Methanosarcina thermophila TM-1: one gene and its partner. The protein of the gene in region 1 binds, or shares a complex with, the protein of each later gene. Links are inferred from orthologs where the notes say so. Each region holds a gene or a part of one and is shown in the gene's direction. Other genes may lie near its edges. The genes, in order: fen and MSTHT_RS10030.

Evidence for each region.
Region 2: the proteins of fen (region 1) and MSTHT_RS10030 are in contact, whole or in part, in a crystal structure (PDB 1RXZ), measured with the Archaeoglobus fulgidus proteins. The link is inferred for Methanosarcina thermophila TM-1 from one-to-one orthologs. Residues at the interface, in WP_010877775.1 of Archaeoglobus fulgidus: Lys326, Ser327, Thr328, Gln329, Ala330, Thr331, Leu332, Glu333, Arg334, Trp335, Phe336; in WP_010877842.1 of Archaeoglobus fulgidus: Asn43, Val44, Ala45, Met46, Pro120, Arg121, Pro123, Leu125, Gln151, Met192, Ser194, Asn218, Tyr219, Pro220, Ile237, Leu238, Ala239, Pro240, Arg241, Ile242, Glu243, Ser244.

The regions. Positions count from the first base shown.
Region 1 is NZ_CP009501.1:1,836,706-1,852,008, reverse strand. The notes cover bases 3,293-6,163. They hold fen (flap endonuclease-1), read left to right. Parts: upstream 3,293-4,155; coding sequence 4,156-5,172; downstream 5,173-6,163. Other genes in these bases: MSTHT_RS07975 (cation diffusion facilitator family transporter), read left to right, coding at 5,320-6,163; MSTHT_RS07985 (hypothetical protein), read left to right, coding at 3,293-3,555. In the rest of the region: MSTHT_RS08000 (HAD family hydrolase), read right to left, coding at 197-997; MSTHT_RS07995 (presenilin family intramembrane aspartyl protease PSH), read right to left, coding at 1,087-1,983; MSTHT_RS07990 (hypothetical protein), read left to right, coding at 2,417-2,740; more of MSTHT_RS07985, read left to right, coding at 3,253-3,292; more of MSTHT_RS07975, read left to right, coding at 6,164-6,258; MSTHT_RS07970 (beta-ribofuranosylaminobenzene 5'-phosphate synthase), read right to left, coding at 6,270-7,232; gpmI (2,3-bisphosphoglycerate-independent phosphoglycerate mutase), read right to left, coding at 7,499-9,046; MSTHT_RS07960 (gamma carbonic anhydrase family protein), read right to left, coding at 9,237-9,812; MSTHT_RS07955 (L-lactate MFS transporter), read left to right, coding at 10,469-11,803; MSTHT_RS07950 (DUF1059 domain-containing protein), read left to right, coding at 11,992-12,192; MSTHT_RS07945 (acetate uptake transporter), read left to right, coding at 12,845-13,459; MSTHT_RS15380 (NCS2 family permease), read right to left, coding at 13,628-14,320; MSTHT_RS15375 (solute carrier family 23 protein), read right to left, coding at 14,317-14,685; MSTHT_RS15370 (solute carrier family 23 protein), read right to left, coding at 14,676-14,924; MSTHT_RS07935 (UbiA family prenyltransferase), read left to right, coding at 15,174-15,303. UniProt on the Methanocaldococcus jannaschii protein: Structure-specific nuclease with 5'-flap endonuclease and 5'-3' exonuclease activities involved in DNA replication and repair.
Region 2 is NZ_CP009501.1:2,323,063-2,338,328, reverse strand. The notes cover bases 7,725-10,558. They hold MSTHT_RS10030 (DNA polymerase sliding clamp), read left to right. Parts: upstream 7,725-8,689; coding sequence 8,690-9,427; downstream 9,428-10,558. Other genes in these bases: priL (DNA primase regulatory subunit PriL), read left to right, coding at 9,431-10,558; MSTHT_RS10035 (transcription factor S), read left to right, coding at 8,068-8,382; MSTHT_RS10040 (NUDIX domain-containing protein), read left to right, coding at 7,725-8,108. Also shown: MSTHT_RS10075 (polymer-forming cytoskeletal protein), read left to right, coding at 378-1,364; MSTHT_RS10070 (acetylornithine transaminase), read left to right, coding at 1,893-3,098; hisC (histidinol-phosphate transaminase), read left to right, coding at 3,079-4,179; MSTHT_RS10060 (dihydroneopterin aldolase family protein), read right to left, coding at 4,336-4,704; MSTHT_RS10055 (archaetidylserine synthase), read right to left, coding at 4,762-5,553; MSTHT_RS10050 (phosphatidylserine decarboxylase), read right to left, coding at 5,486-6,178; artA (archaeosortase A), read right to left, coding at 6,184-7,050; more of MSTHT_RS10040, read left to right, coding at 7,674-7,724; more of priL, read left to right, coding at 10,559-10,591; MSTHT_RS10020 (glyoxalase/bleomycin resistance/dioxygenase family protein), read right to left, coding at 10,726-11,190; MSTHT_RS10015 (cobyrinate a,c-diamide synthase), read right to left, coding at 11,730-13,049; MSTHT_RS10010 (hypothetical protein), read left to right, coding at 13,566-14,498; GTP 3',8-cyclase MoaA, read left to right, coding at 15,226-15,266.

The DNA.
Region 1 (15,303 bases):
AAGCAATACTTAAAACGATTCATCTGGCGAATTTGCTTATAATCAGTGTTGATTTTGTTCTATTATATTGATTCGTTGTGTTATTTGATTCCTCTTACTATATTGGATCGTTGTGTCATTATTGATTCCTCTTACTATATTGATCCGTCGCAACATATCGGTTCATTTTATATAAAAGATGTTTTTTATACACTGGCTATAATGCTTTTACCACATCCACAACTTTTATTATGTTGTCAATTATCACGTCTGCTGCCTCTCTGAGTTCTTTGGGCCTTTTGTCACCCTGCTGCGTTGTCATAACTCCCACATCCGCTGCTCTTAACGCCCGTATGTCATTGATTCCGTCCCCTACCATGACTACTTTTTCATATTTGTTTTTTAGCTCAAGCACAATTTTTTCCTTCTTCAGGGTGTCTGAAAGGGCAAAGACTCTCTCCTGTGGAATGTTTATGAACTCAGCCAGTTGTGTGAGAGCTAAATGACTATCCCCGGATGCTATATACGTATCTACTTTCATGGAATGGAGAGTCTGAACCGTTTGTAGCGTGGTATCGAATACGTGTCCGCCTGTGCTCAGTACATAGGGTACGTTTCTGGCTTCAGAGTCAACTATCATGCCAGCTGCAAGGTAAAAAACATTAGGGCAGCGGGTTGTGACTGCCTTCAGCACATCATGTATATCACTCATTCTAGGTGATGTTCCTCTTATGATTTCATATGCAATTTCCGGGGTAAATTTTCCTTTTGAACAGCTTATACCTATTGAAACCCTGTATTCTTTTATAAACTCAAATATAGGCATGTCTTTTCTTGAGCCCAGAATTATATCACTTTCGGCGTTCAGGACTACAAGCCCACATCCATTCTTTTGCGCGACAATAGCAGTACTCTCTATATTCTCAAGGATGTTTCCGGTGCTGACTTCCTTTGCTACTCTGTACATTTGTAGAAGGGTTCCGGCGCTATCAAAGACCACTGCAATTCTTTTGGGCATACCAATTGATTACCCTATAAATAAAAAAATCTTTGCAAATCTGGAAATCCAGCATGATCTCATAAAATAAGTTTAAAGAAAAGTTAACTTCACATTATTGAAGCCCCTGAAATCAGGACTCCAGCAAAAAACCCCAGGATTACCCCGGAATTCAGGAAGGGAAGTCCTGCCTGGGGTTTTCCTTTCATCACCAGAATGGAGAGTATTGCATGCCCTACAAGAGTACCCAGCATAGCCCCGAGGACTGGATACGAAATTCCATTGTTCTCTATAAAGACGTTTGCCGAGACTACCAGCAGGGTGGGCATAACCGCATCTCCAAGACCCATGAAAAAAGCTTCACGCGTTTCTCCAGGTTTAAAATCTTCCTTCAAGAAGGAGTAATTCGAATGTTTTGGTATTACGAACAGGATTGGAAGCTTCAGATCCATTATTCCCTCAGCCATAGTAATCATATGTTTTGTCTTGTATACCGAAATGGCATCATAGATTGCAAGAAGTAGCAGAAGTACTATTACAGGGATTACTGAAAGGGAAATTCCTATCAGGGCACTGACCCCGGCTGCAATACAAACGCCTACAATGTCAACTATGTACCATTCTGGATATTTATAGAGCAAGACTGTTATTCCTATAGATAGCACGGCTGAAGCTGCACTGACTACATGTTCCGATAGATCCGGAATGAGGGTAAATAGGGCGAAGAACACATAGTAAAGTGTGCTTATAATAGCCAGGTAAATAAAAAGGCTGATTGTCCACTTCATGTTTCTCTTTAGCGCTATCAGGACAAACAGGGTAAAAACCAGGATCATTACAATATAATATATGGAATAGGACACCTGGGTTGGGTCTTCAAAAGCCTGCATCTCGTTAGCTTTCATGGGCATGGACAAAAAAAGTGCAAGAATCTGCACTATCAGGATTAATCCTCCCATGGAGAGAATAGGTAAATAATCTTTAACTGATCGTTCACTGGAACTCAAGTGTTAGACTCCTTAATTCTTAACAGTATCCCTCATCTATTGCTTTATATATTTACTGTATATTTATCTTCGATTCTTCTTGAATATTTATATAATGATTTTACTTGGAAAGCATTCTTCTTTTTATGTATCTCAACAATGCAGTTTTCCTCAATGGTACTTTCGGTATATATACCTAGGCACTGTCTTTTTTGGCAGAAACAATAATAAAAGTGACAGAATAGGACTATAGATAAGTAGCCTGTAAAAAAACTATATATTATATCTGTTTAAAAAATAAACAAAAATGGAAAATAGTAAAAATAGAAAATAGTAAAAATAGAAAAGCAGTAAATACTTAAACGCAAGTATCCCCGCTTAATAATTTTGAGATATGCTATCACAGAATACTTGTGTATGCGGAAAAATATTACAGGTATGTTAGAGGTATACGATGGAAACTAGAGATACTGTATTTCTTGCTGTGATGGTTCTGTCTGCCTTTCTTCTATCCTTTGAGTGGCTTAGAAGGTTTGCATACAGACCCACAAACCCCCTGATTATTCTCTCTGTTATGGTCCTGGTTGGAACGCTGTCTGTTATGCTCATATCTATCAACAACAAGCTTCAGGAGCTCGAAGATAAAATAGAAGCAAAGGACCGCACTCTCAAGGTCAATATGGAGAGCACGGGAATAAAGATTGAAGAAAGAATGAATGAGCTCGCAAGCAAAGTTGATAACGCAATCTATGAATTCAACCGCAGAAAGTATCACTAAACTTTATTTATAATTATTTTTTATAAGACCCTGGTTTTAATTTTCGATTTTTAAAAAAGATTATGATCGTATATTCAAATTTTGCTAACATGCAGATATAGTTTTTTATAGATATATTTAACTCTCTTTCATTTAACACTCTTCAGTGCACATTCTATATTGTAGGGCTTTATAAATAAAGATATTAATTTAAAAGAACAGTAACTTAAAAATTTTTTAAGCAGGTTTTCGAGTTTCATTTGATTTTGGGCATAAATTTGTTACTAACAATATTCGTTTTAACCGTAATATTCGCTAATTTTCGATCTACTTTGCTTCTAATTAAGAATTTTCGTGTACAAGCTCCGCAGTTTAGTAAAGTATATATACGGGATCTTCTGTAGTAAAGGAGAATATCTGAGATTATGATTACCAAAAAATAATAATTCAGATATTGAGCATCGTAAGTTATTATTACTCATAGTTAGTATTATTTGATTACTTGTGTAAGCAGGTTAAGAAGGAAAGTTAATATGCACCTTAATCTGGAACCGATTGGCATTATCAAGAGGGTTGCAAATAAATCGGAAATTTTGATTTATTCTGATTTTGAACAGGTCATAAAAAACATAGTGTCGAAAATAGGGGAAGGAGCTGAGAGGGGACAGAAGCTCCTGGTTATCCATAAAAACAACAATATAAAACAGACGGATGGCCACCAGGTACAGGTAACGAAAGCGACCTTACTGGAGAGAAATGGTAATTTGCTGACAATATCCAAAATAGACGCAAATGAAGATTCAGTGATCGATGTTCGACTTGACCTTAATGCCTGACTTTTAAGGTACATTTTGACTTTTAAGGTACATGTAAAGGCTTAAAATTTTGTATTTTTCTTTTTCCATACTGGATAGCTTTGATTATCTCTCAGGAAGGTCTGGTGGATATAAACACTGTAACCTGGTTGAAGTTCCATCCCTGATCTGAACCTCAGAATTGACTAAGAGATCCTGTTAATTTGACTGTATTCCTATTAATTCAGGCAACAGTCCGTGAATTGAACTGAAACTCCATAAATCTGATTACTTCACTTCTACTCCTGAGCAGTTGCTATTTCTAATAGTATCTATTTTATCATTCAATAGGTTCAGGATAACCGTAAATACGCGGTAAATATAAAACTATTGCACCTATAAGACGTATAGATCAACGAATAAAACAACTGTGATAAAAATAAAACTTGTCTAAAAAATGTTGGGTGCTGCATTGCGGTAAAGTTATCTGATTTGATATCGATCTGCAGTAAAACCCTTGATCTACATCCTAACCTTGGCTTTCTAAAGAAAAGTTGAAAACCAGAGATTAAAGACGAAATAAAAAAGAAATTAAAGGAAGCTCTAAAACTTCAGGGAAACTTCAGATACTCGAGGGAAAACATGGGCACAGATATAGGCGACCTGCTCCAGAAGAGAAAAGCTAAGCTTTCGGATTTTGCAAACCAGGTGGTTGCAATTGATGGTTTTAACGCACTGCACCAGTTTTTGAGCATTATTCGCCAGCGGGATGGAACTCCTTTGATCGATTCTACAGGGAGAGTAACCTCTCATCTCTCAGGCTTGCTCTACCGGACAGCAAGCCTTGTTGAAGCCGGGATCAAGCCTCTTTTTGTTTTTGACGGCAAGCCTCCTGACCTCAAGTCCGAAACTCTGAATAAAAGGAAAGAAGTAAGGGAATCTTCATGGGAGAAGTGGGAAAGCGCAAAGGCTGCAGGAGATTTAAAATCAGCTTATAAGTATGCTCAGGCTTCTTCAAAGGTAAATGAGGAGATCATTGAAGATTCCAAGTACCTGCTTGATATTATGGGAATTCCTTTTGTTCAGGCTCCCTGTGAAGGAGAAGCGCAGGCTGCACATATTGTGCTTAAAGGAGATGCGAATTGTGTTGCATCACAGGATTATGATTCCTTTCTTTTCGGAGCTCCGGTTGTCGTCCGGAATCTGGCAATCACGGGAAAACGCAAGCTTCCCGGAAAAAACGTCTATGTTGATGTCGAGCCCGAGATAATTGAGCTGGAAGAATCTCTCAAAGCCCTGGAAATTACCAAGGAGCAGCTCATAGATATAGCAATATGTGTGGGAACGGATTACAACAAAGGACTGGAAAAGGTAGGTCCTAAAACAGCACTCAAACTTATTAAAAAGCATGGAGATATTTACGCTGTGCTCCGTGAAAAAGGGGTGGAGATCGAAGCTGTGGACAGAATCAGGGAAATTTTTCTCCATCCTGAAGTAACGGACAACTACGAAATAAAGTGGGGTAAGCCTGACTCTGAAAGGCTCTTCAAATTCCTTTGTGAAGATCACGACTTCTCGGTTGACAGGGTAGAAAAAGCTGTAGAACGGCTTAAAGCAACCTCCGGAGCCCGACAGAGGACCCTTGACCAGTGGTTTTGAAAAGGGTTTATTCAGAAACATCCTTGTCCCAAATTTTTCTTTTATAAAATCTTATCTCAAATTTTCAGTCAAGGAGGTCTGAGACAGATAAAAACAGGTCCGAACACTTCCCGGAAAGAACACTCGCGTGCTCATACTCATGGAGTTGTGGACCCTGAGCTTCTCTCCACCTCTAGGGGGCTTTATGCAGTCAAATGGTCCTTTGTTGGGCTGATAGCCACAGCCCTTTTTCAGGTTTTCATTTTCTGGTTCTCGGGAAGTGTAGCTCTTCTGGCTGACACGCTCCATAATTTCGGCGATGCCGCAACTGCGGTTCCTCTGGGTCTCGCCTTTTTTCTTTCCAGAAAAAAACCCAATAAGCGTTTCACTTACGGCTACGGCAGAGTAGAGGATCTTGCAGGCCTGATAATTGTCTTGTTAATCTTTCTTAGCGCAGTTGTTGCAGCCTATGAGTCAATTTCCAGATTTTTCTTCCCGCAGCCCGTGGAGTTTCTTGGAGGAGTAATGGCAGCTTCTATTGTTGGGTTTCTTGGAAATGAGCTGGTTGCGAGATTCCGAATCAAAATAGGAAAGGAGATTGGAAGTGCGGCTCTTGTGGCTGATGGTTACCATGCCCGGGCAGATGGTTTTACAAGCCTTGCCGTGCTTTTAGGGGCACTTGGGATCTGGCTGGGTTATCCAGTAGCTGATCCTCTAGCAGGATTTCTCATCACAATTGCAATTCTTAAAATCGTCTGGGATGCAGGCAAATCTGTGTTTTCCCGCATGCTTGATGGTGTAGAACCGGATATTGTTGACGAAATCTACCTGACAGTCAAAAAAGTAAAAGAGGTAAAAGATGTTACTGAGGTAAGGGTTCGCTGGCTAGGACACAGGTTATACGCAGAAGTAAACATTGCTGTAGACCCAATGCTTTCGGTCGAAGAAGGGCACGCAATTGCCGTGGAGGTACGGCACAGGATGATGCACAGCCTGGATTATCTCTCCAACGTAGTCGTGCACGTGGACCCACTCGGTTCAGCAGGGGAATCATTTCACAGACTGTCTGAGCATGAGCACGACAATCTCCCTTCTCACTCGCACTGAATTTTAAGGTTTTAGACTTTGGATATCTCTGCACCGGTATTTTTTGCCTTTGTAAGGATGACACTCCCGCCAACGGATTCGTTAAGCATTTCCTGAACTTCTGCCTGGAGCTGCCTGGCTTCGGATTTATTGTCTACAAAGGAATATACTACAGGTCCAAAGGAACTTACTCCGGCTCCATAACTCCTGCTACGCATGAAAGAAGCAATATTCTTTACAAAATCAGGCCAGATAAGGCTCTCCCTCTTATTGAACCCGACAGTCTGGACATGATTCACTGCGGCTCCGAAACTCACGATATCTTTCTCTATTACGGCAGGCATCATCTGCATAAGTACGACATGGGCGATCTCCCTGACTTCCTCTATAGGGATAGGGCAAAATTTTTTGAAAGTGTCAATTTCCGCCTGGTCATGCATTCCCTTATCTTTAGGGATTGCTACTACCATATCCCATTCAGGAAAGTCCTCCCTAAAGAGTACGGGTCCTGGGGGTGCAGGACTGGCAGCCGACGGCATAAAACCACCTTTATCCTTAAATCTATGGCCTCCATCAACTATGAATCCGCCCCTCTCAAAAGCAGTTACCCCTATACCTGAAGTTCCTCCTCTTTTTACTGCAATTGCAAGTTCTCTAACACTTTTATTAAGCCCATAAAGCTCATTTACAGCTGCTGCTGCGGCCAGGGAAGACTGAGTCCCTGATCCAAAACCCACATGGGCTGGGTACACTTCCTTTACGTTGATTCTAATTCCTTTCCCTTCAGGGAGCAGAGATTCTGCAGCTCTTTTCATTCGATCGGCAAAATCCTGCAGACCTTCTATAATGACTCCTTCGCCTTCGGCTTCTTCTGCCGTAATTTTTATATTGGGAGAGGAAAGAGTCAATCCTGCTCCTCCATCAACTCTTCCGATCTCTCCATTCATATCAATAAGAGTCATGTGAATTCGGGAAGGGGTAGTTATCTCGATCATCAGTGTTAAACTCCAGTACTGGATTTAAATTTCATGACTTGTGAACTATTTGTGTTCTTTTATTATAGCTGCTGATATTTAATCTTTTAATAATTATCTTATCAAAACCTAATTTTTGTGAAAATGATATAAAAAGTAAGAAAAGGGCAAGGAGGAGAGCAGGGGCAAAAGAGAATAGTAGATGGGGCAGAAGAGAATATAGACGTCTAAGGACTCATATGCCTTTTTTCTGCTTAATTCTATATCTACACCCTTTCTTTGTCGAATTACTCTTTTATTATAAGGGACTCCCCTTTCATGTCTTCCGGTTTTTTGATCTTGAGAATTTCCAGAAGAGTTGGCGCAATATCGCATAGTTTTCCATTCTTAAGAGCCTTCACTTCATGATTTCCAGCGTAAATACATCTTACCAGATTTGAGGTATGTGCAGTGTGAGGTTCATTGGTAGATGAATCTTCCATCTGTTCGGCGTTCCCATGGTCCGCAGTTATAAGAGCTACACCTCCCACTTCTCTCAGAACCGCTGAAATTCTTCCCACACAGTTATCTACAGCTTCTACAGCCTTTACTGCGGCATCAAAAACTCCAGTATGTCCTACCATATCCATATTTGCGAAATTAAGGATTATCACGTCATATTTTCCTGTTTTGATTCTTTTTATCACTTCGTCCGTAACTTCATATGCACTCATTTCAGGTTTGAGATCATAAGTAGAAATCTTTGGGGACGGGATGAGGCAGCGGTCTTCTCCTTCATAGCATCTCTCCTGCCCTCCATTCAGGAAAAAAGTCACATGGGCATACTTCTCGGTTTCGGCAATCCGAAGCTGGGTTAACCCATGCTTGCTCAAAACCTCACCAAGTACATTTTTCAGCTCTTCAGGTGGAAAAGCTATAGGCAAATTCAGAGTTTCATCGTACTGAGCCATACAGACATAGTACACTTTCGGGTGTTTTTCCCTGGGGAAGCCTTCAAAATCTTTATTTACAAAAGCCCAGGTTAGCTGCCGTGCTCTATCAGGTCTAAAATTAAAGAAAATCACAGAATCATTATCACGTATGACTGTTTCGGGTTTTCCTTCTGAATCCGTGATTATAGTCGGCTTCACAAACTCGTCAGTTTCTCCTCTGCTGTAAGCTTCAGAAACCGCAGTAACGGCATCCGGAGCTTTATATGGGGCAACCCCCAGAGTCAGGGCATCATAGGCAAGTTTTGTCCTGTCCCAGCGTTTATCTCTGTCCATTGCATAGTAGCGCCCTGATACTGTTGCAATCTTAGCAATCCCATTCTCCTTACAAAAAGCATCAAGCTCCTTTATATCATTGAGAGCAGCTTTGGGAGGCACGTCTCTGCCATCCAGAAATGCATGTACATAAACTTTTTTTAACCTTTTCTCCTTTGCAAGTTTGATAAGGGCATAAAGATGGGTTATATAACTATGAACGCCTCCGTAAGAGACAAGCCCCATGAGATGCAGGCTTGAGTCATTTTCTATGACGTTTGAGATAGCATTCAAAAAAGCCGGATTTTCAAAGAAATCTCCATTCCTGATAGCGAGGTTTATGCGGGTAAGATCCTGGTAAACAATTCGCCCTGCTCCTATATTCAGATGCCCTACCTCAGAATTTCCCATCTGACCTTCCGGAAGACCAACGGCTTCTCCTGAGCATTCCAGAAAGCACGAGGGATATTCTTCTATCAGGCGGTCAAGATTTGAGGTTCTGGCTGCCAGAACAGCATTTCCTTCTCTGGCTTCCCTGTAGCCCCAGCCATCAAGAATAATAAGCATAAGAGGTCTTTTTGCCTGAGTCATATGAAGCAAATTCCACATATGTTCATAAATATCTTATTATGAAATCCTGTATAATTGCATGATCATATATTGTATATTTATAATTATTGTATAATGTAAATATGTAATATCTTAAACTATGTAATTAATTGTATTCTGGGTGCAACAACAACTGCCTGCAAATCATTCCAGCAAGTGAAATAAAAGATCTCTATCTTACCCCTACTCTCCTCATTCTGGACTTTAGACCGTAGCTGGCAGCAAACTCCTTATTTATCTTGATTACCTCGTCATTGAAGTGTTTGAGGTCATCCGGGACAGGTCCAAGCGCATCGGCTTTATACTGTGTATCAACTAAAGTAGTAGGTGGCACAAACTTTCCATCTGCGAGCTTTACGCCTATAACTACCGCTCCATGGGCTACAAAGCACCTCTCTCCTAGAGTGGATGCATGCACCACTGCGTTAAAACCCACAAAGCTATCATTGCCGATTTTAATAGGACCGTGAATTACGGCTCCATGGGCTATTGAGACGCGCTTTCCAAGTTCAATTGAGCTACCCTCAAGGCCGTGAAAAATTACGCCGTCCTGTATATTGCACTCGTCACCTATAATAATAGGGTAAGCCTCATCCGCCCGGAGTGAAGCCGCAGGCGCGACATATACATTATTGCCAATCCTCACATCCCCTATTAGTATAGCTGAGTCATCCACATAAGCAGTTGCCGATACTGTCGGCATGCGCTCTGTGCTATTCCACGAAGTCTTTGGATTGCTCTTCAGCATATTAACCACCCCTCTCCGTTTCTGGTAATCTCTTTTAAAAAATCATTATCAGTACCAGTTCCCTGAAGAAAATGCCTCTAAATATTCGATGTGAAGGGCAGTAATATTTCTTTTGCTACGCTTTTTGATTAATTGGAGAGTTAAGCCTATACTGTAAGCCCTTAGAATCAACTTTTAATACTATAATGAATAATCCTGATAAATATCCATCAAGTTTAAATATGGGAGGAGCCGAGTAAAATAATGGGGGATTGGCAAAACTAAATTGTACAGATCCTCGTTAAATAGAGGCAACTATTCAGCCTGGGTAAAATACCAGTAACCATTTTTGGGGTTATGAAATTCTTATGATTTGGATTTTAATTACTGGTTACTGATTATGCTTTTTTTTATCGGTTAGTGTTATGCTAACATTTTCTATCAAAAACGGCTTGTGAATGCCGTTTTTGAGCAGGCTGAGTATTTGCTAATCAGGCTAATACAGGATTTACGCACGAGATTCAAAGATAAACACAACAAAATTACAGCGCAGTTTACGTTTTAGGCAGCTAAAAAGTTTAATGCCGTTCATTCTTTGTTTCAACTGCGTAAGTCTTCGACATTTATTGCCTGCATAGAAAAAGAGTAGATAATTTTCTTTCAGGGGTGTTAAACTTATGGCAGATGATGTCAAGGTATTGGGTATGCCCGCCGAATCGGGGCGATGGATATTAGTTATCATCGGCACCATTATTGAACTCTGCCTGGGTGCTGTTTATGCTTATAGTGTACTCAGTGTGCCATTAAGGAAAATCTTTACAGATCCTGTATCAGCTGGAGGTTTTGGTTTAACGGTCAGCGCAATTGAGATGCAGCTACCGTATATCGTGTCCCTAGCCATGTTTGCGGTAACCATGCCGCTGGTCGGCAGATACATAGAAAGCATGGGACCCAGAAAGGTGGGAATGATCGGTGGGGTTATTGTAGGATTAGGCTGGATTCTGGCATCTTTTGCGACTTCGCCGATATCTCTGGCTATTCTATACGGTTTTGTTGCAGGTACGGGCGTTGGTATTGCTTACGGCTGCCCGATTACAACTTCCGCAAGGTGGTTCCCGGACAAGAGAGGTCTTGCAGTAGGACTTACACTGCTGGGATTTGGTTTCTCTGCGTTTGTTACCGGGAAGGCAGCGGATATATTGACCGCAAACTTTGGGATATTTAATACTTTTCGTCTCCTGGGAATCGGTTTCCTTGCATTGATTGTGATTCTTTCAATGTTCCTTGTCTTCCCACCAGCAGGATGGTGCCCGAGAGGCTGGACTCAACCTGCACCGATAGGAGGTATCTCTAAAGTTGATTTTACCAGAGAAGAAATGATAAGAACCAAGACCTTTATCGGTCTCTGGGTCTGTTATACTATAGGTGCTCTTGCAGGACTCATGGCTATAGGCGTTGCGAAGCCCGCGGGTATGGAGGTTGCTGGCAATGCAGGCATAGATGAACTAACTGCAGGTGTGCTGATGACTAACCTCATTCTGCCGTTTGCAATTTGTAACGCAGGCGGAAGACCTCTCTTCGGCACGTTAACGGATAAGCTTACTCCATCAAGAGCCGCAATTTTATCATATGTCCTTATTATAATCGCATCCCTGCTGGTGTACCTCAATCCGGCATCGGTCAATATGTATGCAATTGCATTCTCACTGCTCTGGCTCTGTCTCGGTGGATGGCTGGCTATTGCTCCCGCAGCCACAGCCAGTTATTTTGGCACCAAAGATTATGCACGCAACTATGGCTTAATCTTCACAGCTTATGGTGTAGGTGCTATTATCGGAAATCTGATGGCGGGCGCGGCAAAAGACATACTGGGTGGATACATCAATGTCTTCCCATATGTCGCTGTGCTGTCAGTACTTGGCATTATAGTAGCATTTGTACTGATGAGACCACCTGCAATAGCTGCCCCAAAGACTGCTCCAGCGAGTGAGAAAAAGGAGTCTGCCATTTAATTTTCATTTTTTATTTTTACAATTTCGGGCGTATATCTGTTAAAAAGGCTTAGAATATAAAAGTGTAAAGTTAAATTATATACATCGCTAGATAAATCCGAGAATTTTCGGGATTTATTTAGCAAGGGCTGATCGAAAACGTTATTCATTTAAAAATTATTTATTAAAATAGAATTTGGGGGATATTTATGCCAGATGTTGAATATATGCTATTTTGCTGCAGAGATCTAGAGCAGAAATGTGACTTTCGTGTCCAGGCAAAGACAAAGGAAGAAGTTATGGAACATGCTAAAGTCCACATGGCTAGTGAGCACGGTATGAAAGAGATCTCCGAGGAGACAGAACGCAAGATTGAAGAAAAGATAAGACCTGTGAAGGTCAAAGAATAAAGCCAAAGGCTAGTTTTATATTTTTTCAGCTTATTTCTGGAGCTATGACTTCTTCTTTTTGAATTTTCTGGAGAAAAAGCCAGTAACGTTTACTCCTTATATCTTTGCACCTGAGTTGCAGTAGCTACTTCAGCACCATGGACTTTTTTGCGGCAACTATAGCCTTGATCTTCACAGCCTGGAGTGCAGGTGCTGACTCAGGAAATCTGATGGCAGGCGCGGCAAAAAATGCCCTGAGAGGATAATATTAATGCCTCTCAGTGTGAAGTAACACTTCAGTATCAGGTTTAACTGTGGTTTTTGTGCTGCTGAAGCCGCCTTTGCAGCCATCTTCAAGTACTCAACAGTTAACAGACAAAGATGTAAAATTAACGATTTCCCCCCATTTTTTTCAATTTCTATGCTGCTTGTTACAGGGCAAACTATGGCTTAAAACAAAGATTTTATTCCTTATTTGCCTAATGAGTCAAACAAATGACCGGTCTTTGCTTTTTTTCTTTTGACTGTATCGTAAACTCTATAACTATTAACAATGACATATCTTTTTAAGAGGTAAAAAACAGATCCTAAAAACAGTCTAATATCTCTAAATAAGTTTTTCATTAGGAGTTCAGGCTAAATCACCGGTTAACGGGAAGGAGGATCTGAATCAATGAGTCAAAATATTAAAGATGTTATGAACATTCGTGATGTAAAAATTACGGATTTATCCGCAAACCCTGCTCCTCTGGGCTTGATGGGTTTCGGGATGACGACTGTACTATTGAATATACACAATGCAGGCTTCTATCCGATGAACGCTATGATCCTTTCTATGGGCATCTTTTACGGTGGACTGGCTCAGGTCATTGCCGGAATCCAGGAATGGAAGAAGGGAAATACTTTCGGGGCTACTGCTTTTACTTCATACGGGCTTTTCTGGCTAACGCTAGTAGGTAATGTCCTGCTCCCTAAGTCTCCAGACTTTGCAGGCTTCGCTACAGACTCATTCGCATTTGCTGCATACCTGTTCATGTGGGGAGTTTTCACCTTCTTCATGTTCATAGGTACGCTCAAAGGCTCAAAGGCTCTCTCTGTTGTTTTTATAGCCCTTGCAATTCTGTTCTTCCTGCTTGCAGCTGGAAACTACCTGGGTGCCGAGGGGGCAGGTGCTGGAATACTGAGAATAGCTGGTTATGAAGGAATCTTCACAGGACTCGCTGCAATCTACACAGCTCTCGGTCAGGTATTAAACGAAGCGTATGGAAAGAAAATAGTTCCTTTATAACAATTATACTCCATTATCTCTGGGCTTTTTGCCTTCTGTTGTTAGTTTTTGGCAGTTGCCTGCTGGGATTTCTCGTAATCCCTTATTTTTATTATTGGACTGTTTCTCGTTTGAAGACTATTTTCCCAAGATAAAAAAACTTTCAGGGGAGCATTTTCTTGAATTTTCTTAAAGATATATTTCCTTTAACAGGAAAATCAGAGATAGGAAAATCATGATTAAGCTTATATCTTTGAATTTTCCACTTCCAATTTTTATCGCGGTGTAGGAAATTATGCCCCAGACAATTCCTTCTGCAATTGAATAGCTGAATGCCATCATCAGAATGGTAATTACTGCAGGGGCAACCTCGGTCCAGGTCTCAAAATCGAGGTCTCTTAAGCCCTGAATCATAATAATTCCTACCACAATAAGGGCAGGAGAGGTAGAATACCCTGGAATAACAGCTGCTATTGGCGATATGAAAATCGCAAGCAAAAATAATCCTGCTACTACAACTGAAGTAAGTCCTGTCCTTCCCCCCTCCTCAACCCCTGATGCACTTTCAACGTAAGTAGCAACTGTAGACGTTCCCATAATTGCACCGGCACATGTGGCTATGGCATCAGCCATAAGAGCTTCTCTGGCTCTGGGAAGTTTTCCTTCCTCGTCCAGGAAATCCGCCCTTGAGGAAACTCCAACCAGAGTGCCCACTGTATCAAAAAAATCCGTGAAGAGGAAGGCGAACATGATAATAGAGAAGTCGGGATTGGTAAGGATCGAGAAATCAAACTTGAAAGCTATTGGAGCGAGAGAAGGAGGCATTAAAAATAATCTGTCAGGAAATTCTGCAATACCACGAACCATCCCCAGAACGGTCACTGCAAGTATTCCCCATAGAATTGCCCCCTAACTCTGTAAGCCTGCAGCACTATCATTATAGTGAAGCCAAGTATGGAAAGAAGCACCGTTGTTTCCTTCAGGTTTCCCAGAGTTAAAAAGGTGGTAGGATCCTGAATAATAATCTTTGATCCTGTAAGCCCGATAAAAGCTATAAAGAATCCTATTCCTGCACTTATCGAAATTTTAAGGTTCTTCGGAATTTCATTGACTACAGCCTCTCTGAATCTTGTCAGAGTTAGCAGGATGAAGATAATTCCCTCGATAAGTACCGCAGTAAGGGCAGCCTGCCAGCTGACATTCATGCTGAGAACTACAGTAAATGCAAAAAAGGCGTTCAATCCCATTCAGGAGCCAGGGCAAATGGGTAATTAGCCCACAGCCCCATAATGAGAGTCCCGATTGCTGCTGAGAGACAGGTTGCAACCATCACAGCTCCGAAATCCATCCCTCTGCTGCTGAGGGTAGTGGGGTTTACAAAAATTATGTAAGCCATTGTTACAAAAGTAGTCAGCCCGGCGAGAATCTCGGTTTTAGGATCGGTTTTATTCTGGTGTAATTTGAATAACTTTTCCAGGGTTTCCATTGGAGCCACTCAGTAAATTTATTTGAATTCACTGATTTTGAGATTTCAAGTATTACGATTTCTTATATAACGTATGTTAATATCTTTTTATGGAATAATGAGAAAAATAATTTCATTATAATAACGGTTAGTTTATTCGACTAATATTAGTTCATTCCTCTAAACCGTAGTTGATTCCTCATATCTTAGACACATCAAAAAATCTTATATCGAGTAAATAATATTTGGAAGTCGTCCAGTATTAATTTTATGAGCTCCAATGTATTTTTCGGAAGATTTGAACGATTTCTCAGGTACAGACGAAATAATGCCCCCGAATTTAAGCAAAGAAATGCTACACTTAAACTCTTAAAAAGTTCGATTTTAGTTGCGTTTTCAG
Region 2 (15,266 bases), 480 kb from region 1 along the record:
ACTTGCTGAGGATTGAGTTCTTTAAGTTTCACACAAATTTACATATAGTTAAATACAGTATATAAAATGTTATTTATATTGATAAAATATCCTATGAAAGAATAAAATGAATAAGAATATATGTTAGATAGTGACTTTTGAATGAATGCTACTCATAAAAAAGCCCTTTAAAAGAGCAGTTTCAACCCTGAAATTTAGAGATTAGAGATAACAGTTTCCCGGAGAGTGAGCATATTCCAGAGCCAGAACAAATTCTAAAGTATTTCCTGGTTCCAGATAACACCAGAGTCGAAGCAAACAGGATTACAGTCCAGGGAGATGTTATTGTCGGCAATCACTCTAATATTGAATACAGCATATTCGGCGATACAGTTATAATGGGAGAAGGAGTGACCGTTACCGGGGATATTGCGGCTAGTTCTGACATCAGGGTTGATATGTGGTCAAAGCTGGGAAGCAAGGTGGAGGTCGGCAGAAACGCCTATCTGGGAGAATTTGTAACAATTGATGGGAAGCTGTTCGTAGAAGGGGATCTTGACGTAGGAAAAGAAGTTAAAATTCGGGGAGGGTTCGAAGCCAAAGGATGGATAGTGGTAAGGAATCCAGTCCCTGTAATCATATTTTTATTCCTTTACATAAAGGAAATGATGCGCCTTGGTAAAGGCGAAGAAATCGAAAAGGCTGTAGAAGAGCTCTTTGAAGATTCCGAAGACGATGAGGACTTTGAAATAAGGGAGCTTGGTGAAAATATATTGATTATACCTGCCGGTGCAAAGCTTTCCCCTGAAACTATTAATGTTGGTGGGGAAACTATAATCGGGAACAACTGCCATTTAACAGGGAATATCAGGGCGCATTCCGTTGACACAGGGGAAAATCTTACCCTCAAAGGGAGCATTTACTCAGAAGGCAAGGTCAACATAGGGGAAAACAGCACTATCTATGGCAATCTTTATTCAAAAGGGGCTGTACAGATCGGTCGGAATAGCCGGATTTTCGGCGGAATAAAAGCCGACTCTGTAATACTGCACGAAAATGCAAGGGTAGACGGCACAATAAAAGCGCCTTCAGGAGTGTCTTTCTTACGGGATGCCGCAGAAAAGCCAGCTCTTGCAGAGGTCAACGCTTTAGGGAAAGTATTCATGAGAGAAAAGCGTGAACTGCCTGAAAACTTACCTCCGGCAGAACCCATCAAAGTAGCAGATCAGGTAGAAGAGAACTCACCTATTAAATCAAGCGCAAATCCCGGAAGTATTTTTGTGCCAGGTAGAAAACGAAAAACTGCCAGAACCCAGGCACTGGAAAGAAGCAGACGCTTCACAGGAGCCAGGGCTTACAGAAAGGAACAAAAATCCGGAGAATAATCAGGAATTAACTCGAGACACCAGTTTGACCAGCAGTATCGAGTTTTTGATACCCTGAGAAATCTGGAATTTCCTTTAATCATAGCTTTTTTCTTAATTTCAATTCCAGATACGTCGAACCCTGCCTCTGCAGAATGTAAGCTCATACCCCAGGGACAAAGAATTGTGGGAAAACATCTTTTTTGAGAATGAGCAGTAACATTCTTAGGGAATCAGGGAATTATCTGGATTCTGGAGAGAACCGAACTCTGAATAAAATAAAAAAATGATTATATATGGAGTCTAACTTTGAATTTTAATTATGAGATTCAACTACGGAATTAGATTGTGAAATCCGATTTTGAAACTCAAATGTGAGATTTAATTGCAAATCTCTTAAATACTCAGAGAGAATATTTCCCAGGATTTCAATAGCATATCTAATTCAAGTTATCAGAATTTCTTGATTGATATATTCAAAATAATCCAAACTTTATTCGTCAGATTTTTCGATCAGTTAAAAAGAACAAATTTCAGGAAGGAATTCAGTTGACAGAGAATATTATAAAATCTGAGATTGTCTCAGAGTCTGAGGATTTACAGGTAAAATATGATTCAATCATAGAAAAAGATTCAAAATACGTCATGCAGACATATGGGCGACAGCCCCTTGTACTCTCAGAAGGGAAGGGAGCAATTGTCAGGGATATTTACGGAAAAGAATATATTGACTGCGTAGCAGGGATTGCAGTAAACAATGTTGGGCACTGCCACCCGAGGGTTGTGAAGGCAATCCAGTCTCAAGCTGAGAAACTGATGCACGTCTCCAACCTTTATTATACTGAAATTCAGGCCGAGCTTGCAGAAACCTTGGTCTCAATAACAGGTATGGAGCGTGTTTTTTTCTGTAACTCAGGCGCTGAAGCTGTTGAATCTGCAATGAAACTTGCCCGCGTGACTTCGGGAAAAAGCGCCTTCATCGCAGCTGAACATTCCTTCCACGGCAGGACTATAGGGGCACTCAGCGTAACCCATAAGAGCATGTACAGGGATCCTTTCATGCCTCCCGTAAGTTCCGAGACAACTTTCGTCCCGTACTCCAATGCTGAAGCTATCAGGCAGGCTATTTCGGAAGATACGGCAGCCGTTATTCTTGAGCCCATTCAGGGCGAAGGCGGAGTAAATATCCCGGATCCCGATTACCTCAAAGAGGTCAGGGAAATCTGTGACGAAACCGGAACCTTCCTTATCTTTGACGAAGTGCAGACAGGCTTTGGAAGGACAGGCACATGGTTCTGTAAAGAGCAATTTGGCGTGGAACCTGATATTATGAGTATGGCAAAAGCAATTGGAGGAGGCTTCCCAATGGGTGCTATCGCAGCCAGGGAGGGACTCAGCTTTGGGCGCGGACAGCATGCTTCTACCTTTGGAGGCGGGCCACTTGCCTGTGCAGCTGCACTTGCCTCAATCGAAGCAATTCGCGAAGAAGAGCTTCTTAAGCGCTCGAAAGAGAACGGGACTTACTTCATGGGGAAACTCAGGAACATGGACAGGGAGGACGTTATAGAAGTCCGTGGCAAAGGTCTCATGATAGGAGTCGAGATAAAATATCCATGCAGCAAATTTGTGGAGTTTGCAAGGGAATGCGGAGTGCTATTAAACTGTACTTCGGATTCTGTGCTTCGTCTGGTTCCTCCACTTGTAATTACGAAAGAACAGATCGATACGGTAGTTGATGTTCTTGAGCAGGCCTGAACTTATAAAAAAGGAGATCTTTGATATTGCAGAGTATGTTCCAGGAAAATCCATTGAGGAAATAGCTTCTGCTTACGGGCTTGATCCAGCTTCAATCATCAAACTCGGCTCAAATGAAAACCCACTTGGACCCTCTCCAAAAGCTGTTCAGGCGATGATGGACGCAGCTCCCTGTACAAATATTTACCCCTCAGCAGATGCTATAGAACTCAGGGAAGCTCTCTCGAAATACACAGGTTTTCCGGTTTCAAACCTCATAGCCTCAGGACCAGGAATGGATGGACTTCTTGATGGACTTTGCAGGCTGATCATTGAAAAAGGGGATGAGGTCATAATTCCTACTCCGACTTTTGCCTATTACGAGCTGCCAGCAAAGGCATGCGGAGGAAAACCGGTTTTTGTCAGGAGAAAACAGGACTTTTCACTTGATCTTGAAAAGGTTCTAAAAGCTCAGTCCGAAAGGACAAAAATAATCTTCCTCTGCTCTCCCAATAATCCTTCTGGGAATCTTCTTCCTGAAAACGATCTGAGGATAATTCTTGAAAATACAAAAGCTCTTGTGTTCCTTGACGAGGCATATGTCGAGTTTGCGGACAGGAACCTTGCTGAGCTTGTAAGGGAATACGATAATCTTGTTGTGGGCAGAACCTTTTCCAAGGCATTCGGGCTTGCAGGTCTACGGCTAGGTTATGGGATCATGCCCGAATGGCTGGCAAAAGAGTATATAAAGGCAGCCACTCCGTTCTCAGTAAGCCTTCCGGCGTTAAAAGCAGGAATTGCTGCCCTTTCGGATGTTGACCACCTGAGAAAGAGCATAGAAATCGCAAGAGTGGGCAGAGAATATCTGAAAGAAAAGATTCCTTTTACGGTTTATCCTTCCCAGGCAAACTTTGTACTTGTAGACGTTGCTCCTTTAAAAGCAAAAGCTGTTACACAGAGCCTCCTGAGAAAAGGAATTATTGTACGCCCTTGTGACTCTTTCAGGGAGGCGGGTGACACTTTTATCAGGGTAACAGTCGGGACTCGGGAACAGAACGAAAAAGTTATCAGGGCATTTGAGACTGTAAAGAATGAAGTTTAAAAGCTTCTCTTTACGGCTTATTTTTTTACAGAGTTGTTTGTTTCAACCGTTTGTCTTCTCAATTTCCAGTGTTAGCTGTTTCAAATGTTTGTCTTCTCAATCTCCAACGTTAGCTGCTTCAAATGTTTGTCTTCTCAATCTCCAGTGTTAGCTGTCTCAAACATTTGTCTCTTTAATTTCTAGAATTTTCATCAACGGGTAATTAAGTTCAGGGTCATACTCCATTCCAACTTTTACTTTTGAAGAACCATACCTTACGGTTATATTTACCTTAAGCATGGGACCCTGAAGTTCGGTATAACCAAATTCATTATTCAGCTTACTTCTCAGCATGTCCCTATCAATTTTTACTGAGATTTCTTCTACATAGGGCTGAACTGAAATGCTTTCCTGGATAGCCGTTTCAAGGCTTGAAACCGTGTTCAAGTTTACAGGAGAGCCCGTGAATTGATGATAAAGAGCTCCGAGTTTAATTCCTGCTTCAAAGAGTGCATTATCTTTGTCGGTTATTTTTTCCTGAACCAAATAAATCTCTCCCTTCCTAGAATTCGTTAGTCAGTGTCTTACTAAAGTGAACCGGTTTTAATTCTTTTCCTTCCTGGCGCTCAGTCTTTTGTTCCTATACTCCTTGCTACCCAGATTGTTTAATAGAGGGATCTTGAAAAAAGGAGAAAAAATGTATATCAACATAAGGATAAAAGGCAGGGTCGAGAAAATTCGCATATATTCGACATTATACAGGTAGAGAAACATAGTTATCCCGAAAATAGAAGAGATAAATGCAAGAATCCTGACATTCCTGATCTTGGGATAATTTACCGAGCTTACCATAAGAATAGAGAGACCAAGGGTAAGCGCTAAAAGAAAGTCTATTCTGACAAGACTTTCGTTCAGCAGCATATATGTAACAAGCATTATGCAGCCTGCAGTTATGGGAAGACCCTCAAAGCCTGTTTTACGGGGAGTTACAGAATTGAAACGAGCAAGCCTGAGCACACCGCAAACAGCATAAAAAGCTGGAAATATCGCAATAAGAGGGTCCGGTTCTCCGGCTACAGGGTTTACTTGCCCGAACTGTAGATATATGAGAAGAGCAGGAGCAACCCCGAAAGAAACTGCATCTGCCAGGGAGTCAAGTTGTTCCCCAAGTTCTCCTCCTTTAAATCGCCTGGCAATATATCCATCCGCTCCATCTGCAATTGCTGCAACAAGAAGTAAGATCAAAGCCAGAGAAAACCCATTCTGGGCAGCCGCAGTTTGAGATGTGGCAACCTGGACTGTAGCCTGGGCAGCTACTGCAATTGAACTAATTCCGCAGAGAAGGTTCAAGAGAGAGACCAGGTCCGGGAGCCTTAACATTTGAAATATGTTCATGTTCAAAATCCCTGTCATTTTTTATTGTTGCTATAATGGTTTTGCCTGCAAGTACCCGCTCTCCTTTCCGTACTATGATTTCAAAGTTTTGGGGAATTGTTACGTCAACTCTTGACCCAAAACGAATCATTCCAATGCGCTGTCCTTGCTCGATAAAATCATTTACTCGAGGATAGGAAACAATTCGTCTGGCAATAGTGCCTGCAATCTGCGTGACACTGACATCCCCATACTTGGTGTGAATAATAAACTCGTTTCTTTCGTTTCTTTCAGAGTCTTTACAGAAAGCAGGAAGATATCCTCCTTTTCTGTAAGTAATTTCTCTGATCCTTCCCGAAATCGGAGCTCTATTTACATGTACATTCTGGAGAAACATGAAAATACAGACTTTCCGGCCCCGAATGTCTATGACAGTGCCGTCAGCCGGGGAAACCATATAAGTATCCGAAACTTCCACCTTTCTTTCGGGATCTCTAAAGAAAAGAACCATAAAGAAAGTCAGCACCATTGATATGTAAGTAACGTGGGTTAGATGGGAGCTGTTCATTGCCTTGGAGAGAACCGCAAACGTTATGGTTATAAGTGCAGCAGTAAGAAGCCAGGGTTCTGAGCCTTTTGCAAGCATTAGCTTTAATCCCCCCCGGATCTGTGCAGAAGGGATCTCAATTCTTGAGAAAATATGATCCAGAGACCATCAATCATTCCGAATAGTTCGGGAAGAATACGAATCACCACATATGAAATTGCAAAAAGGGCAATACCTGAACCCGCCTTTGCAATATAATTATGTGCTATTATGAAACTGTCAGCTCCAAACCATTGCTCCCCATAAGCAACTACCACGAAAACATCCCTGATAAGATTAAGTATATAGATAACTGGCACGGATGCGATAAAAGCCATAGCCAGGCGGTTAAATGGAGCTCTCACTGCACCTATTAGCCCCATAAAAAGGGCAATGCTTTCAATTGCAGTACAGGCCAGTATTATCTCAACAGTGTATCCATTAAGTGTTATCATATTCCAGTCTTTCATATATGCAGGAATATCAAAGTACTGGAGAACCCAGAGAATCTGGGAGGTGACTCCTCCTATAATCCAGGTATTTAAAGGGGTGAAATTCGCAAATGGGAAATAAACTAGAGCTCCAAGTGCAGTGGCACTGGTAAGCATTGAGGTTATATCAAGGGAATCCGCTTCACCTTGAGCTGAAAACTTGGAATGTAACACTTCCCTATTTTTTATATAGAGAGGACCATTTTTATACTCCCGATACATGATATACGCTACAAGTAGACAAAACAGCGTCACCACTATTGTGAGGAGCACATTGGCATAGTCCTGGATCTCGAGATAATGAAGAGGTTGATAACCCCAATGGATGGAAAATGTGCCCCATCCAATCCCTCCTACCAGTTTACGAACCCTGAGAGTTCTGGGGATGATGGATGACGCAACCATTAACCCGACTGCGAGCCAGAGTATATTTTCTATCATTTTTCACGCACCTTTTTGCCAGAGGTAAAACTTAATTCTAGGTTTTGTTTCTGTTTCTGAAGGCTCAGAAAAGCCTCAGGCAAATTATGAAGCTTTCGGAAAGTGACATGTGAAGTCATTTAAAATAATTAATAGATTTTCATATAAGTTTCTAATAAGTTGAATAGTTCATTTATTAATAGTAAGGAATTCAAAGGTTATGGATTTTACTTTCTTTACCTATAAACTGTAGAATTATTACCTCCGTCAGGGTACTCATAAAGAGTGATTGAGCCTGCAAATAAGATAATAGATTCCTATTATAGAAGAATAACGTTACAAACATGTTCTCATTTATATAAAAGCGTAAAAACTAAAAAATTTCAAGATTAGGATAGAAACTTATGGTTTCGATAAAAGAGAAACATTTAAGAGAAGCTACTACGAGAAGCTACTGCATAAGGAATTTCTCTGCTTGACAGAAACTTGACTTACAATGTCAATATTGAAATATAATGACGAGTTTCTACGTTATGCACAATAATAATATTATTTTATTCTGGCACTCCTGCTAGAAAAGCTAATTCAGAAAGGGATTGATGACGGAAAAAGAAATCTCCCTGAAAATAAAGCGAAGGCGTTTTATGAAGCCTCAAACCCCTAGTTTAACCGTTGATACAGTAATCCTCTTTAAAAACAGGCTTGTGCTCGTGAAGAGAAAAAACCCCCCCTATCAGGGAAAATTTGCCCTTCCCGGCGGCTTCGTAGAAATTGGGGAAAGTACAGAAAACGCAGCAGCTAGGGAAGCTTTTGAAGAAACAGGCCTTTCAATAGAGATAATCAAACTAGTGGGTGTCTATTCCGACCCACACCGTGATCCCAGAGAGCATACGGTTTCGGTATGTTACCTCGCAAAAGGATCAGGAGAGCTAAAACCAGGCTCTGATGCAGATTCCGTCGAACTTTTTGAGCTTGATTCCATTCCTGAGTTAGCTTTTGATCACAATAAAATTATAAATGACGCAAAAAGTGATATTAATGCAATTCTGTCCAAAATGCAAAAGCATGATGTTTCCTAAAAATGGTAATTTTGAGTGTAGAAAATGTGGGAACATAGTACCTATAGAAGGCAACACGAAAAATTTTGTCTCCAAAGCCAAGATCGATGACCGTGAAGTAGTGGTTCTGGAAGGTGAACAGACTTCAGGTCTGCCAACAACAAATGCAAAATGTCCAGAGTGTGGAAATAACACTGCATTCTGGTGGCTCAGACAGCTCAGGTCTGCTGATGAATCCGAAACTCGATTCTTCAAATGCACGAAATGTGGATTTACCTGGAGAGAATACGACTGAAGTTTAATTCTCTTCTACCCACCTTTGAAAAATATGTTTCCCGGAAAAAAATAGATTTATAGATTTATCAGGCTACAGCTTCCTTTCTGCTTCAAACAGATCCTGAAGTCGCCCTGTTTTCTGACCAAGATTTATATAGTTGCCGGGAGTTTGAATCTAGTAATTTTCCGATTTCAGAAACCCATTTGGCTTTAGCCGGAAAATTGGTTCTCAAATAGAGCGAGGACTTCCGAATCTGTAAAGAAATTTATATATCTCAAGGGTAATAAAGAGCTTAAAATTTAGATCTATTTATTGGAGAAGAATTATGTTCAAGGCAGCAATTAATGCAGAGCTTCTGAAAGACGCGATTGCCGCATTGGCTGTAATTGTAGATGAGGTCAGAATTAAAATAAAGCCGGAAGGTATTTCGGTAAAAGCTGTTGATCCTGCCAATGTCGCAATGGGAATTTTTGAGCTTGGATCATCCGCTTTCGATGAATATAGCGCTGATGAGTCTGAAATAGGAATAGACCTGAACAAGATTATGGACCTGCTGGGAATTGCGGAGAAGAACGACACAGTCCGGATGGAACTTGAAGAAGGGAATCAAAAACTCCTGATTGATGTCGGAGGGCTGTCTTATACACTTTCTCTTCTCGATCCTTCTACAATTCGGGCAGAACCAAGAGTTCCCCAGCTAGATTTGCCTGCAAAAGTTGTCCTGAATGGAGCTGACCTCAGGCGTGCTGTGAAAGCTGCAGAGAAAATAAGTGATCATCTACTAATGGGGGTTTCTGATGATACCTTCTATATGGAAGCAAAAGGCGATACTGACCAGGTTCGCCTGGAGATGGGTAGGGACCAGCTGATCGACCTGAAGGCAGGTGAAGCCTGTTCTCTTTTCTCTCTGGACTATCTGGCCGACATAGTCAAACCTACGAATAAAGTCAATGAGGTAAGTCTTTCCCTTGGAAAAGATTTCCCGATACTCATAGATTTCGAGATTGCAAACGGTGCAGGCAGAATTTCTTATCTCCTGGCTCCGAGAATTGAGTCGGAATAATCCATGCAGGCTGACAAACTCGCATATTACCCTTTTATCTCAGAAGCATCTACCCATGTTGAGAGTCTGGGGATTTCCCTGGACAGTCTGCTTAATTCCTGGGCTTACCGGGCTGCAAGAGCTAGAGGGATAAAAAGGGTAAAAGAAGCTCTGGAAGGGGAAATTAAAAAGCCGCCTGTTTCCAGAGAAGCCCAGATTCTCTCAGAACTTCTCTCCTATCCTTTTGCAAGAATGCTGGTTGCCTGTGTGGACGATCAGCTCTTTACCAAGCGCTATGCTCTGGCAGAAGCCAAAGCTGCCTATACACTTTTGAGAAATGAAACTCCAGCTTTCTTGCTTAAATTCGGGGAAGATTTTGGAATTTCAGCCGACTTCAGAGATTCCTATTTCAGTATGCATTTTACGGACTATATCCGCTTTTCAAATTCCCTGAAAGATCCTGCCTGGAAACTTGCAAATCGCCAGTTAAGGGCTGGAGAGGTAAGAATTACAAAGGAAGAATTTGCAAGACTTCTTGAAGAAGCTATAAGGGAACGTATTGAACAGTCGTTTCCAATCCCTGAAATTCCTGCCGAAATTTCACGTTTTTGCGCCCCTTATGTTGCTGAAATAAAGGCTCAGTTTGAGGTTCAGAAGAAAAAATTTGGAAAAACGGACTTTGGGACAGTGGAACCTGAACTTTTTCCCCCCTGCATATCACATGCCCTTGCAAACGTACAGGGCGGAGTGAATCTTGCCCATTCTATGCGGTTTGCCATGACTTCATTCCTGCTCAACGTAGGCATGTCGGTGGATGAAATACTTAATCTCTTCAATATCTCCCCTGATTTTGACGCAGAAAAGACTCTTTACCAGATAGAGCACATTGCAGGTGCAACAGGGAATGTATACAAGCCTCCTGCATGTGATACCATGAGAACCTATGGCAACTGCGTAGGAAAAGATAGATTATGTGAAAAAATCAATCATCCTCTCGCGTATTATGAGAAGAAGATATATCTGAAAAACAAAGAAAGGGAAAAGGAAAAAGAGCAAGAAAAGGAAAGCAGAAAAGAAGAAGGAAAGATGCAAGAAAGCGTAGAGGAGCAAAAGAAGGAAAGAAAAGCAGGAAAAGAAGAATCAAAGGTACAAGAAAAGAAGAATCAGAGGAGCAAAAAAGCGTAAAGAAGAAAAAAGGAGAGAAAAACTGGAAAGAGAGAAGGAAAGGAGATAGAAAAATAAAATGGTAAAAGAAAAGATAAAAGAAAAAAGAAATGAGAATGAAAAGGGGATTTATAATTCAGAATACCTGGCATTATTTACAAAAACTGTCTGACAAACTCTTCTGGCATTAAAGTTCGCTTTACGGTTTCTTCAATTGACATGCCTTTATTTAAAAATCTTTTTACCACGCTTTCCATGGGCTCACCAACCTCAATGATGTGCATGTCAGGATCATAGAACCTGATAACCCTCTGTCCCCATGGCTGTTCTTTTAGTTCGTGCACATATTCAATGGAGTCCATGCCTTTCAACTTTTGAAGGAAACTATCCAGATCGTCTTCCTCAAAATATAGTTCAAAATTATTTGATTTTTGAGCTATGTCATCTTTGTTTATACCTATTAAATCCGAAAAATGGGATTTCAGGTGTATTGAAAAGCCGCTCTCAAATGATACGTTCTCACCGAAATCGCATTGTACCTTCTGATTAAGGATCTTTTCGTAAAAATTCCTGGAAGCCTCTATATTGTTAACGACAATGAGTGGACATATGAACCTCATTTTATTCCCTCCTTTGTAAGTAAACAAAGCATTGAATGCGAGTTGTTATCCCGGACTGCTCATGTAAAAGTTTTAGACAGATTCAGTAATTCATCAGAGTACCTTTATAGATTTATTCTGATCCAGCCTATTCATCCTGTGTGTTTACTTTTACTCCAAAAAAGCTACCCTGAAAAATTCCTCGAATATTCATAAAGTTACCTATTCTTCATCTACTCTTCTTTATTAATCTTACTTGACAGAATGAAAGTATTTTTTCAAATCCGCGAATGAAAGTTTCAGTATCAGGCAATTAAGCTAAAAAATCTCCAAAAAAGTCTAGAAATTTTTAGAAGTAACTCTGGACAAGCCTTAAAAATCTCTATAAAAATGCTCATAAAACCCTGAAAAAAATGAGAAATGAGATATACCTCACTTCAATAGTGAATCTGAATCCTAAAAATTAAAAATTTGCTCGCAAAGTGAACAACTGCACTTACTCTGAATCGTTAACTTTTACTTAGTCTTTTTCTTACATTGAACCTTTATTTTATCTCTATTTACCTTCTTTTGTATTCCCTGCATTTTTCAATGAATTTTTCCACCGGAAAGGTAGCTGGATGGGAATGCATATAACCTGCCAGGGTGTTGTGCTCGATAAGACCGTCTAAACCATTCTGTATTCCTTTTCCTCGCAGCATTTCATATGCGAACTTCGCATCTCGGTCGCATTCTGTAAGAGAGTAATGGAATTCGTGACCTCTGATGTTATGAGAAGAGAAGTTTTTATCCAGAGGGCGAGCTTCGGTATATCCGAGAGCTTTGAGCCGGTCTGTCATACGTGTGTTTGCAGGCACGACATCTGCAAGTTTATAAATCTTGTTCCCTACCTCATATCTCCCGCAGAGATAAAGCAGACCGCCGCACTCAGCATAAATGGGCAACCCGTCCGCTGCGAGATCCTTAAGTTTCCTGGTTGTTTCGGATTTCTCAAGGTTTTCTGCATAAAGTTCGGGATACCCTCCTCCAAAGTAAATTCCATCGACATCCGGAACCTCTCCTGCCATCGGGCTAAAAAATTCAATTTCGGCTCCGTGATCCTTGAAAGCATCAAACATATCATGATAGTAGAAACAGAAGGCTGGATCCCTAGCAATTCCTATCCTGAGATCTGCCTCTGGTCTTTGTATTTTCCTGATCTCCGGCACAGAACAGGGCTCAGCAAGTTCAAGCAAGGCATCAAGATCAACATTCTCCTCGATGAAAGCTGCCATTTCCTCAGTATTATAATCCTTTTCATGTGCCATATACAACCCAAGATGTCGGGAAGGAACCTCGATATCTTTTTTTCTCGGAATCGTTCCTACAACAGGTATACTCCCAGGAAGCGAATTTCTTACGAGTTCTGCATGCCTCGCGCTGCCTACTTGATTCAGAATAATGCCTGCAACCCTGACTTCAGGATCGAACTCAGAATACCCTTTCAATAGGGCTGCGGTGCTTCTGGACATGCCATGTACGTTAATCACCAGAATTACAGGCAGATCAAGTGTTTTTGCAACATGTGCGGAACTTGCGACCTCGGTAGAATCGATTCCGTCAAAGAGTCCCATAACTCCTTCTACTACCACAATATCCGCATCTGCAGCCGTCCGGGCTACCGTCTGTCCAACTCCGTCGGTGCCCATCATGTAGGTATCCAGGTTTCGTGAGGGACGCCCGCAAATTGCAGTGTGATGAGAAGGATCGATATAATCAGGTCCTACTTTATAAGGTTGGACCTTTAGCTGTCTGTGTTTTAGAGCAGCCATAATACCCATGGAGACTGTCGTTTTTCCGACCCCACTGTGGGTTCCTGCAATAAGTATTCCTTTTGTCATCTGCTGAATATTGTTGCCGTTAAAATATATTAAAGCTATTAATGCTGCTGCTTTAAAGCACCTTATAATTGTTTTCAGAAGAAAGAACCTTACCAGGGAAGTCTACCGATACCTAAGCAAATTATCTAATATGTTTAGATTTGTGAGGAAAGATATTATTAAAGCAGCTTGAAGAGTAGCAATAATTATTAACAAAACCTATTGTCAGCATTTAGTGACTACTCCCCTCACTGAAGTGAAGGGCATCTATCGATCTTACTAAAGTCAACAAATTTCTACCTCAAAACATATAAAATAATTGTAAAATCCGATAAAGCATTATAAAGCTTTAAATTCGTTTTTACCTCTTTTTGTGGGCTTATAAAGTGTTAAACAAATCTTATAAATTATTATATAATGCTCTTAATGTAAGTATTCTTATATATATAATTGAATGGATGGCTTTTAGTTCCAGGTCTTCTCAAGTCAGATGAGCAAGATCAGATGAAATCAGAGGAACTAATCGGAGGAATAAAAATGAATTCAAGTGGAAAATCAATTGCAAAAATTCTGGGATCTATTTTTTCTATATTAATGATCTCAAGTTTAATTACTGCAGGAGCAGTTTCCTGTGATACTCTTACAAAATCTGCAGATGATTCTGCAACTTCCTGTGACTCCCTTGCCGATTGTGACAAGGAATGTACCTCATGTGACTGTGAATCTGCTGCAGACTGTGAGCAAATAAACTGTGACTGCGAACTATGCGACTGCAATTCCATTATAGACAGCGAACAGGACGACTCTGAAGAGGAGGATTCTAAAGACCACGCAGACTGCAACAAAGGAAATTGTGATTCTTGCGACTGCGAATCTGTTCTGGAATGTGACCAGGCAAAATGTGACTGTGAATCCTGTGACTGTGAATCCATTATAAAATGTGAAGAAGACGACTCCGAAGTAATTGAAGAAGCTCCAGAAAACTGTGAAGATACTAAAGAATGTGAAGACATTGTAGAGACTCCAGCAAATGTCTGCAAGAAGGAGTTACTGAAATCCCCAGTTAAGCTTGATGATGTTAAAGAGGCTCCAGTAGATTGTAATGAAGCCTCAAAAGACGTCTGTAAAGAAGCTCCAGTATGTGAAGCTCCACAAAAAGATGTATGTGAAAAAACTCCAGTATGTGAAGACAATAAGAAAGTAGAGGAGACTCCAAAAGACGTCTGTGAAGAAGCTCCAGTATGTGAAGACAATAAGAAAGTAGAGGAGACTCCAAAAGACGTCTGTGAAGAAGCTCCAGTATGTGAAGACAATAAGAAAGTAGAGAAGACTCCAAAAGACGTCTGTGAAGAAGCTCCAGTATGTGAAGACAATAAGAAAGTAGAGAAGACTCCAAAAGACGTCTGTGAAGAAGCTCCAGTATGTGAAGACACTGAAGAAGTAGAAGAAGCTCCGGTAGAGTGTAAATAAATAAGGAAAATAGCATATGTGTTGGAGAGTATAACCAACTCTCCACACAGAATGTTGACATTTAACAACCGAATACAATTAGCTTTCAAATGAGCCTTCTCAGGCTATACATATTTAAATTCAGTTTTTGCCCAAACTTTATAAGCTGCTCATTTTTCAGGAGTTTTATGAATTTACTAAGAGGAAAGGTCACAGAAGATTTAATCTTGTTGAGTTTATATAATTAAATTTCCGTGCACATGGTTTTGCCTATCAATATTCTTTTACTCTGAACTCCTAACTTTAACACGGCAGTTTAGTTTGAAAATGAAATTATATGCCAAACAGATTATCTCTATGCCGAATGATCATTTTTATGACTGATAGTCTTTTTTGAGAAATCCGAATGTTTTATATTCCTTCGCCTGTGCACACTAACCTTAAGTAAAAGGTTATACCTACTCTAAAGTAGAGCAGCTAGAGTCTCAGGAAAGGATTGAGAAAAGAGGCTTCTACTCCATAAGCTGAAGTAACTCTTTTGCTAATTCAATTTAATTTATTTCCTGTTCTGGGCTTTTTCTCAAAGGTGCCAATTAAATTTGATATCAGGATATTATGGGCAAATCGTCTCAGATATAAAGTGTTTGTCCGCATATAACAAGGATAAACTCCTGAATATCAGTGAACCTTAAATATAACTTAACAAAGAGCTGCATGTCAAATGTTTAATAGGAGATTTTAATCAGCCATGAAGCAGAAAAATCCAGAAAAAGCTCCTGAAGTTGCGGA